Regions from separate parts of the Paenibacillus sp. FSL H8-0317 genome, predicted to be linked through region 2. Evidence: predicted binding sites of a transcription regulator. Region 2 holds the regulator's gene; the other holds the start of a gene.
What was found. Region 2 encodes Rex, which represses fermentation and respiration genes when NADH is low (regulators of the CRP and FNR family bind a similar motif). Its sites were predicted from a motif close to TTGTGAAATATTTCACAA; they were not measured.
Positions count from the first base shown of each region.

Region 1: a site for Rex is predicted at 2,944-2,961, ahead of MHB43_RS16060 (cytochrome ubiquinol oxidase subunit I). Genes of this name have one in related genera too.

Region 1 is NZ_CP150294.1:3,592,111-3,596,932, reverse strand. It holds gene cydD (thiol reductant ABC exporter subunit CydD) at 1-474, opposite strand, end outside; gene MHB43_RS16065 (cytochrome d ubiquinol oxidase subunit II) at 489-1,502, opposite strand; gene MHB43_RS16060 (cytochrome ubiquinol oxidase subunit I) at 1,502-2,866, opposite strand; gene MHB43_RS16055 (MFS transporter) at 3,265-4,659, opposite strand; gene MHB43_RS16050 (LysR family transcriptional regulator) at 4,769-4,822, shown strand, end outside.
Region 2 is NZ_CP150294.1:4,526,729-4,531,550, reverse strand. It holds gene dinG (ATP-dependent DNA helicase DinG) at 1-1,325, shown strand, start outside; gene MHB43_RS20050 (redox-sensing transcriptional repressor Rex) at 1,544-2,197, shown strand; gene MHB43_RS20045 (amidohydrolase) at 2,184-3,491, shown strand; gene MHB43_RS20040 (DUF5590 domain-containing protein) at 3,529-4,059, shown strand; gene MHB43_RS20035 (hypothetical protein) at 4,354-4,822, shown strand, end outside.

The DNA.
Region 1 (4,822 bases), 930 kb from region 2:
CTGCGTAAATGTAACAACCAGAATCAGAATCGGGATCATCGCGGCTTCCATCATTCGAGGCATATATTGACTGAAATAACTGTCAGCCTCATCCACAGCATCCAAAGCAACACTGACCTTTCCTCCCGTCTGTCCACTCAGGGTTGAAGGCATGGAAGCGCGGGTCAGGTTCTGCAACACAGATGCTCGCATATTCGTCTTGGCGCGTGCTGCCATATGCAAGCCCACTTTCCCATTACCATACGACAACAGTGAGCGTACAGCCATGACAGCCAGCAATAGGCCAAGCAACAGCATCACTGATGAAAAGGAAGCTTTCTCTACAAAGATTCGCTGGACTGCTTCAGCTACCAAGGTGGCCTGGCTTACAATAGCTACACCAAGGGCCAGCGAAATGACCGCAAGGAGAAGTCTGTTTTTTCGTTGTAAAGACATTTGCTGCGAGATCAGATTGGATTTGGCTCTCCTCTTCATTGAACGCTCCTCCTTTATTTTTTCCCTTTCACATAATCCGCATCAAACAGGAACAGTTTGAAGACCAGAATCAGAGAAGGAATTAACAGGCACAGACCACCGATAAACACTACGACGAGTGCAAATCCCATTGCAGGTGGTGTGGCGCTGCTCTGAATCGTGATGTATGGATCAAGAATGTAAGGATATTGCCCAATCCCGTAAGCGAAAAAGGCTGTGAAAAATTGCAGCATGATGCATATAAAAGCTAATCCGTAACGCCGTCCGTTATATAACAGCCACATGGCAATCATGAAAAACGCAACAGAAAGCGCCAGCAGCCACCATAAATCCATCATATTTTGAAAATGACGCTCATTGTGTTGACCCAAATATATAAATGCAGTCAGCGCGAGAATAATGGTCGGTGTGCTCCAGAACAAAGCATAATTCCGCATCAGCTTCAATGCCGAATGGTCCTCTGCGCGAGAAGCGTAAAATGTGAGAAATGACCCGCTAATGAACAATACGGACACGATGGCTAGTCCAACGATGCTCCACGATAATGGATTCGTAAATAGTGCCCAGTAATCGAGGGAAACGGTATCTCCCTGCTTCAAAATAAAGCCACCTTCAGACAGGGTCAGTGCCACTGACAATGACGCTGGAATAAGTAGACCCGTAGCTCCGTATAAGAACAAATACACGATACTTTTTTTGGAACCATAATTTTCGAAAGCATAGAATGAACCACGAATGGCAAGTAAAATGACGGCAATACTTCCCGGAACAAGCAGCGCGGAGCCATAATAATAGGCCGTGTCCGGGAAAAATCCGACGATGCCAATATAGAAAAAGACAAAAAATACATTGGTGATCTCCCAGACAGGTGATAGATAACGGGAGATCAGACGATTAATCAGGTGATCCTGCTTCGTCAGGCGTGCATAAAAGGCAAAGAAACCTGCTCCAAAATCAATGGAAGCTACAATAAGATAGCCGTACAAGAACAGCCAGAGTACCGAAATACCAATTAATTCATAACTCATTATGCCTGGCCCCCTTTCTCGGCTGTTTGATCATGCTTCTCCTTCAACCATTTCTCCATCTCGAGTTCAGCAGGATTATTATTGAACAACCGTCTCAATACGACGACACACATAACGCCTAGCAGGATGTAGAGAAGCAAGAAGACGAAAAATAAAATTCTCACACTCGGTGAAGAAGTAGCGGCCTCTTCCACTCGCATATAACCTCGGATGATCCATGGCTGCCGTCCCACTTCGGCATAGAACCAGCCCATCTCAACGGCCAGAAAAGCAAGCGGTGCACTGAGTGCAACCATACGAAGCATCCACTTGTTAAACTGATTTCGTTTCTTCCAGAATACAAACAGGAAGTACAGACTTGATATAGCAAGCAGAGCAAATCCAATTCCAGCCATTAGATCAAACAAATAATGCACAAGTAAGGGTGGATGCTCATCTGGTGGAAATTCGTTCAGCCCGGTTACCTCGGCGTTAAAGTCTCCAAAGGCAAGGAAACTGAGCACCTTCGGCAAATGTAGTGCGCCTATAATTTCATGTTCAGCATTCAGCCATCCCAAAAAAATCAAATCCGCTCCGCTTTCCGTCTCGAAATGCCACTCGGCAGCTGCGAGCTTCTCCGGTTGATGCTCAGCCAAAAACTTGGCAGATACATCTCCAGCTAAGGAATTTAATAAACTGAATACCAGCACAACGGCCATCATGAGATTCAAGCCTTTTTTGTGGTAGGCTGACACTCCTTTTCTCAGCATTGCAAAGGCTGCTATTCCTGCTAACAGGGCAGCTCCTGTCAGATAAGCTGAGCTTAATACATGGAACACTTTAGAGAACGTCGCCGTATTCAGCATCGCTTGTACGGGGTTCACTGCCATGAATTGGCCTGCTTCCATCACAAAGCCTTCAGGCTGGTTCATGAATCCGTTCACTGTTGTAATAAAAACAGCAGACATACCTGCCCCGGCGACAATTGGAATGGTCAGCAACCAGTGGATATACGGATTTTTGAACCGATCCCACGTATACAGGTAAATGCCCAGGAAGATGGCTTCAAAAAAGAACGCGAATACTTCCATAAATAGTGGCAGTGCAATGACATTCCCGGCCAGCTTCATAAAATTCGGCCATACCAGGGCCAACTGCAGCGATATCGCTGTGCCTGTTACGACACCAACCGCGACAGAAATAACAAACCCTCGTGACCACCTCTTCGCCATAAGTATGTAATGGTGATCTTTCTTCCGAATGCCGATGAATTCTGCAATAGCGATCATCAAAGGTACGCCGACACCAAGTGTTGCAAAAATAACGTGGAACCCGAGCGTCAAACCAGTCACCAGCCTGCTCCATAACACCGTATCAATAACCATTCGTTATAATGCCTCCCTTCAAACTCTGTTCAATTTTGAAACATTCAATATCAGCTTCGGCCAAGCTCAATGCATAGTTGCGAAATATTTCACAAAGTTAGGTACGACGATATCTTGCCACACCTTTAATGCGTTTACTCCTGTTGGCTCCCGATTATAACAAGCGCTGGATGCCTATGAAAATCTGATATTGATGCACTTCAAGTACTGACCAAGCCTATTAATCAAAATTATTATATCTTTATTTTTACCTAATTCAATCAAAGACACGTCTTCTACCCTAAACGTTCAAGAAAGGATCAACTCTTTCTGACAACTTGGTGAAAAACAAAAAATACACCCAATGGAGCTATTGATTCATTGGGTGTAAACGTGCTATTGCACGGCAGATTCGCTATTTACTTGCTTACTTGCTCCGGACTCACCGCACCTGCCTCGCGACGTACGCTCATGATGATCAATGATGCAGCTAATACCGTAAGGATGATGCCAAGCATGTGAAATCCTGTCACATTAAATGTATCTCCCATAACAATTCCAATGAATAACGACGATAAGATGGTCCCCAGGTAGCGTGATGTATTAAAAATACCCGATGCGACTCCAATCATTTCTTTGGGTGTGCTTTTGAACAGTGCTGCTTGCATGCCAACCGCGTTTAGGCCGTTACTTATTCCAAATAAAGCTAAGGCAACAATGATTATGAAGATTGGAGAAGTTTCATTCATAACAACGATCAATATAGAGCCCAATGTCATTAAAGAAGCGGATACGATCAGCGCTGGCCGTGATCCTGATCTGTCAATCCAGCGCCCTGCAATCGGAGCAATAATGACTGAACATAACCCCAAAGCCAGCATGCTTATTCCTGTATGAACTTCATTGAGATGTCGTATCTGCTTCAAATACGTAGGAACTCCAAAAAATAGTGCGTAAAACAGGATGTTTACCAGCATGTATTGCACATTCACCCAAGTCATTTCGGGATATGTGGCAAAGGTTCGCAGAGGGATGAAAGGTGTGACTGCTTTTAATTCATGTCGAATGAACATAACGAGTGCGATTAACCCGATCGCTCCTGTCAGCAGATGCCATGTTGAAATTTCTCTTGTGGAATTTACTGAAAGTAAACCGATGAGCAGAGTTACCAAGGCTACCGTAAACATCAGGATGCCTGGTGCGTCAATTAACGCAAGCCATTGCCGAATGGACATGTGACCAGAGATAGACGGGGATTGCTCGTCCTTCGGGATTGTTTTCCAGGCGAACCAAAAACTTGCCATGACAAACGGAATATTAACGATGAATATGCTATGCCAGTCCCACCAATGAATCAATACTCCACCAATAAAGGGCCCGATCGCAGCCGCTCCAGAAAGGAATATAGCCAAGGTGGACAAGGCGGAGGCTTGCTTGTTAGTCACGTTAATTCTGACAATCGCCATTCCGACGGCCACCATCATGCTTGTGCCAATCGATTGAACGATCCGGAATACGATGAGCCACGAAAAACTGGGAGACCACGGAGCTAGCATGGATGATACAAAAACAATAATAAGACCCATGAGGAATATCTTCCTGCGGCCAAACAAATCACTACATTTGCCCATGACGGGTTGAGCGACAGCACTAGAAATGTAAAATGATAAAATAATCCACGAGACGGCTGTAAAATTAAGTTGATACACTTGTTGTAATCTTGAAATAGCCACCGAAATCATGGAGGAATTCAACGGATTCAACATAATTCCGAGTCCAACAGCTAACATCAATCCTTTATTTCGAACGTTCATCGGTGCATCACTCCTTCTTCTGCTGTCATCTTACTTGAAAACATTCATTTATTCCAACGCATTATATGTTATGATTTGATGAACTAGAAGGAATGAAGGAATGGTGCAAATGGAACTTCTTCAACTAAAATATTTCCTGACGGTGGCCCGATGCGAACATGTT
Region 2 (4,822 bases):
AGTTATCCGGGCATGAAAATTCAGTGCAATGGGGCTCCATGGTGGATCAAATGTTCCCGCTCGCTCTTGAAGTTAAGGAGCTGTGGGATCGTATGAGCGATGCCTTGTTCGGTCTGTTGCCTGAACGAAGTGATGCTTCACCGGGAGAGACGGGGCAATTTTCACTGCGTCTGAAAGCATCTCAGAAACCTGCTAAATGGGAGGAGTTGCAGGATCTGGAGAACCAGATCTATGTGACTCTGGGCGATTTGGTTCGCAAAGGGGACAAATTGCTGCTTGAGGTGAAAGAGGATCAGGATGATTATCAATCGGATAGTCTGATCACGGACATTACAGGATTGCTGAAAGATCTGACCACATTGAAGGAGAATCTACGTTTCTTCATGCGAATGGATGACGCCAAAACGGTGTACTGGATGGAAGCCAGCGGCCAGTTCCGCAGTAAATCTCTCCAGCTGTATGCCGTACCTGTAGATGTCAGTGCACAGCTTAAGGATTTGTTTTTTGACAAAAAGAAAAGTGTTGTGCTTACATCGGCTACGCTCTCTGTGGATAAGTCATTCCAGTTCATGATTGAACAGCTTGGCTTGCAGGAAGCTTCCGAGAATAATCGGCTGTTAACGTCGATGCTGCCTTCACCTTTCAACTATCGCGATCAGGCACTTCTGGTGATTCCGCGTGATTTCCCGAGTGTGAAGGGAAGTGTGGGTGATGCGCACTTTGTTAATATGCTGGTGCAATCCCTCGCAGAGACGGCAATTGCCACGCGTGGACGCATGATGGTTCTGTTTACTTCATACAAGATGCTGCGACAGGTCTATGATCCGCTGAAAGAAGCTCTTTCTGGTAACGACATCTCGTTACTTGGGCAAGGCGTTGACAGTGGAAGTCGTTCCAAATTGACTCGCAGGTTCCAAGATGCCAAAGCAACGGTACTTTTGGGCACAAGCAGCTTCTGGGAGGGTGTAGATATCCCGGGAGAGGCCCTAACCTGTCTCGCTATTGTTCGACTGCCTTTCCAGCCACCGAATCATCCGTTGGTGGAAGCCAAGAGTGAGCTGCTTCAGGAACAGAAGAAAAATCCGTTCATGAAACTGTCCGTGCCGCAAGCGGTCATTCGTTTCAAACAGGGATTTGGCCGGTTGGTGCGTACAGCGAAGGACAGAGGAATTGTCATTGTTTATGATACACGGGTGATTGAAGCGTACTATGGTAAATTCTTTTTATATTCATTACCTGGTCCCAAAATGGAACACATGCTCACGGAGCAGATGGTTCCACGAATTACCGAGTGGTTGGAAAAACCTGCTAATGAACAAAAATAATGGTTGTTTTGTTCGTTACATCATTGCATGACACTATTGTTTGGCGTTAAACTTTATTAGATATTCCCGTATCCGATTTAAGCAGTTGCACGCAAGAACTTATAACCTAAATTACAAGGAGCATTCTGTATAAAATGTCACGTTTATCTTTGAGTTTATACAGAATGCTCATCTTTTCATCTATTATTTTATCGTGGCCTTGGTAAGGGGGAGCAAGAATGAAATCGGATAAAATTTCGGAAGCGGTGGTACGACGTCTGCCTGTATACTTGCGTTATTTGAACGAGTTGCATCAGCGTGAGGTGGCTACTGTTTCTTCTCAAGAGCTTGGACAGAGGCTGGATCTGAATCCGGCCCAAATTCGTAAAGACCTGGCTTACTTCGGTGATTTTGGTCGTAAAGGGATCGGGTATGATGTATCCTATTTGATCGAGAAAATTCGTCACATTCTCAAGATCGATCAGCAAATTAATGTAGCTCTGGTAGGCGCGGGTAATCTAGGTCAAGCCTTGTCCAACTACAACGCATATCTGAAAGACAACATGAAGATTGTTGCTGTATTTGATGCATATGGACCGAAGATTGGTAGTCAAATCAACAGTTTGACGGTAAAACCAATGGATGAATTGACGGAAGCGGTTAAAACGGATAACATCCGCATCGGAATTATCACGGTTCCGGATACGGAAGCCCAAAATGTAGCCGATCAGCTTATTGAATCCGGAATCGAAGCGATCCTTAATTTTGCACCAACAATTCTAAAAACACCGCCGCATATCCGCATTCACCATGCTGACTTTACAACGGATCTGCTTAGTTTGGCCTATTACTTGGAGACTGGAAAGGACGACGAGGAAGATGACAACAAATAGATGGGTAATCCACAACGGCAAATTTGCCGTTAATGAAGGCGGCACAACATGGAACGTGGTCCAAGGATACATGGTTGTTGAGAATGACAAGATTGTGCATATTGGTGAGACATTGCCGGATGAAGACAAAAATAGTACCAAGGTAGATGGAAAAGGACTGTTCTTCCTGCCGGGTCTGATCAATACGCATGGTCATGCAGCGATGTCGTTGCTCAGAGGGCACGGAGACGATCTTGCATTGCAAGTATGGTTGCAGGAAAAAATGTGGCCGATGGAAGCGAAAATGACTTCAGAAGATGTATATTGGGGAACCTCGCTATCGGTGCTTGAAATGTTGAAAGGCGGAACTACGGCTTTCCTGGACATGTACGATCACATGGATCAAGTGGCCAAAGTTGTGGAGCAATCCGGCGTTAGAGCAGCACTGGCACGTGGTGTAATCGGGCTGTGCTCGGAAGAAGAGCAACTGCGGAAGCTGGAGGAGTCGGCAGCGTTTGCACGTGAGTGGAATGGACAGGCAGATGGTCGTATTACAACCGTAATCTCGCCACATGCCCCATATACATGCCCTCCTGACTACATAGAGAAGCTTGTACAGGTAGCGAATGACCTAAACCTTCCTCTCCATACACATATGTCTGAAACGCTTCGTGAAGTGGAGCAGAACGTGGCTGATTATGGACTGCGTCCTGTGGCACATCTGGAGAAACTGGGCTTTTTCTCCCGTCCATCCCTGGTTGCACATGCGGTGCATCTGAATGATGAAGAGATTGAAATTCTGGCCCGTCATGATGTGGCTGTATCCCATAACCCGGGAAGTAACCTGAAACTTGCTTCCGGAGTTGCGGGGGTACCTGCATTGCTGAAAGCAGGAGTTACCGTGTCACTCGGAACAGACGGACCAGCAAGCAACAACAACCTGGATATGTTCGAGGAAATGAGACTGGCTGCATTGATCCACAAAGGTGTATCTGGTGACCCGACGGCAGTACCGGCAGGCGAAGCGTTACTACTCGGAACGTCATATGGTGCCAAATCCATCTTCTTGAACAATACCGGAGCGCTTCAGGTCGGCATGAAGGCTGATTTTATCGCCCTTGATATTGAACAGGCACATTTCTATCCACATACAGACCTGATCTCACATACGATCTACTCGGCTTCTGCCAAAGATGTTGAGCACGTATGGGTGGATGGAAAACAAGTGGTGAAACATGGCGAATGTCTGACGCTGGATGAAGAACGTATTTTGCGTGAGTCTCAATTGGCATTTGATGGTCTGCTTGCTCGTTAATTGCAGGACAGCATCATAGGGAAAGGAAGTTCGGCTTTTGAAGAAAAAAAAGAAGTGGATATGGATTTCGCTACTTGCACTGGTTCTGATTCTGTTTGGACTTCAGCGTTATTACGTCTATGTCACGCAGGACCAGCGCAAGGAAGAAGCGCTCGCTATAGAGGCAGCACAGAAGCAACTGGGCATTACATCCTATGATGAATTGCGCAAGTACATCTGGGGAGACAAAGAAGGCTCTGACAATATCTACTGGACCCTGATCGGCAAAAATAAGGATAACCAGGATGTTATGGTCTGGGTTAAATTCGATGCAAACAATCAACCGGCTAAGGGTGCAAACGCTGTACACAGTGAGCTGCTGCAGAATGGCATGTCCGAAGCGCAGATCCGCAATCGCTTCAGTTCTGAAGTTCCTGCCGGTGAGATTAAGCGAATCATGCCCGGAGTTGTGAATGGAATATATGTGTGGCAAGTGTATTATAAAGACGGTACGCATAACCACTATCGCTTTTATCGTTTTAGCAACGGAGAACAGGTGGACCTGGTCTACACACTCCCGAACAGCTAGAACAAATAGAGTGACATAACTAGAGAATTTAAAGAAATGAAAGAACCGGCAGACGGATATCCGACTGAACCGGTTCTTTGTGTTGTCTGTAAACATTTTTGATTTAAATAGTTAAAATTAATAATTTATTCATATTTTCGCCTTCGAAATTGTATATACGATGTGATATACTCAGATATGTACTCAAAGTTACATTCAAAACAAATAAACCTGTCGAAATTATCGCAGGAGTCAATGATTCGTATATACCAATAAGCCAGTAGGTTAGGCCAAAATCTGGGAGGGGTAATTCACTTGAAGCTAAAAGTATTGCCTATTGCTTTAACTGCCGTCATTTCAGCCGTTGTGTTGTTTGGAGGTTGGTTTGTATATCGTCAGGTGGCCGTGCAGAATCCGATTGAAAAGATGGTTAACCAGTACGATGGAGTCAATGACGTTCAATTAACTATTAACCGCAATGACGTACAATTGAAACTGGATCTGCAACCTGATGTTGATTTGGGCAGACTGGTACAATATATTCACAAAGAAGGACAGACGGTGATTGGTTCACGCTCGTTAAAGCTGGATGTTGTGGATCATTCCAACGAGGCGCTTGAGAACTGGTGGGGTGATGCCATGTTTACCGTAGCCCAGGCGATGGAGAACAAGCAGTACACCGAAATTACACCAACGTTGTCGAAGATGGCGACGAACGGGATTAAAGTGAATACAGCTATGGATGACAACAATGTATATGTCAGTCTCAGTGACGGAGATGCTA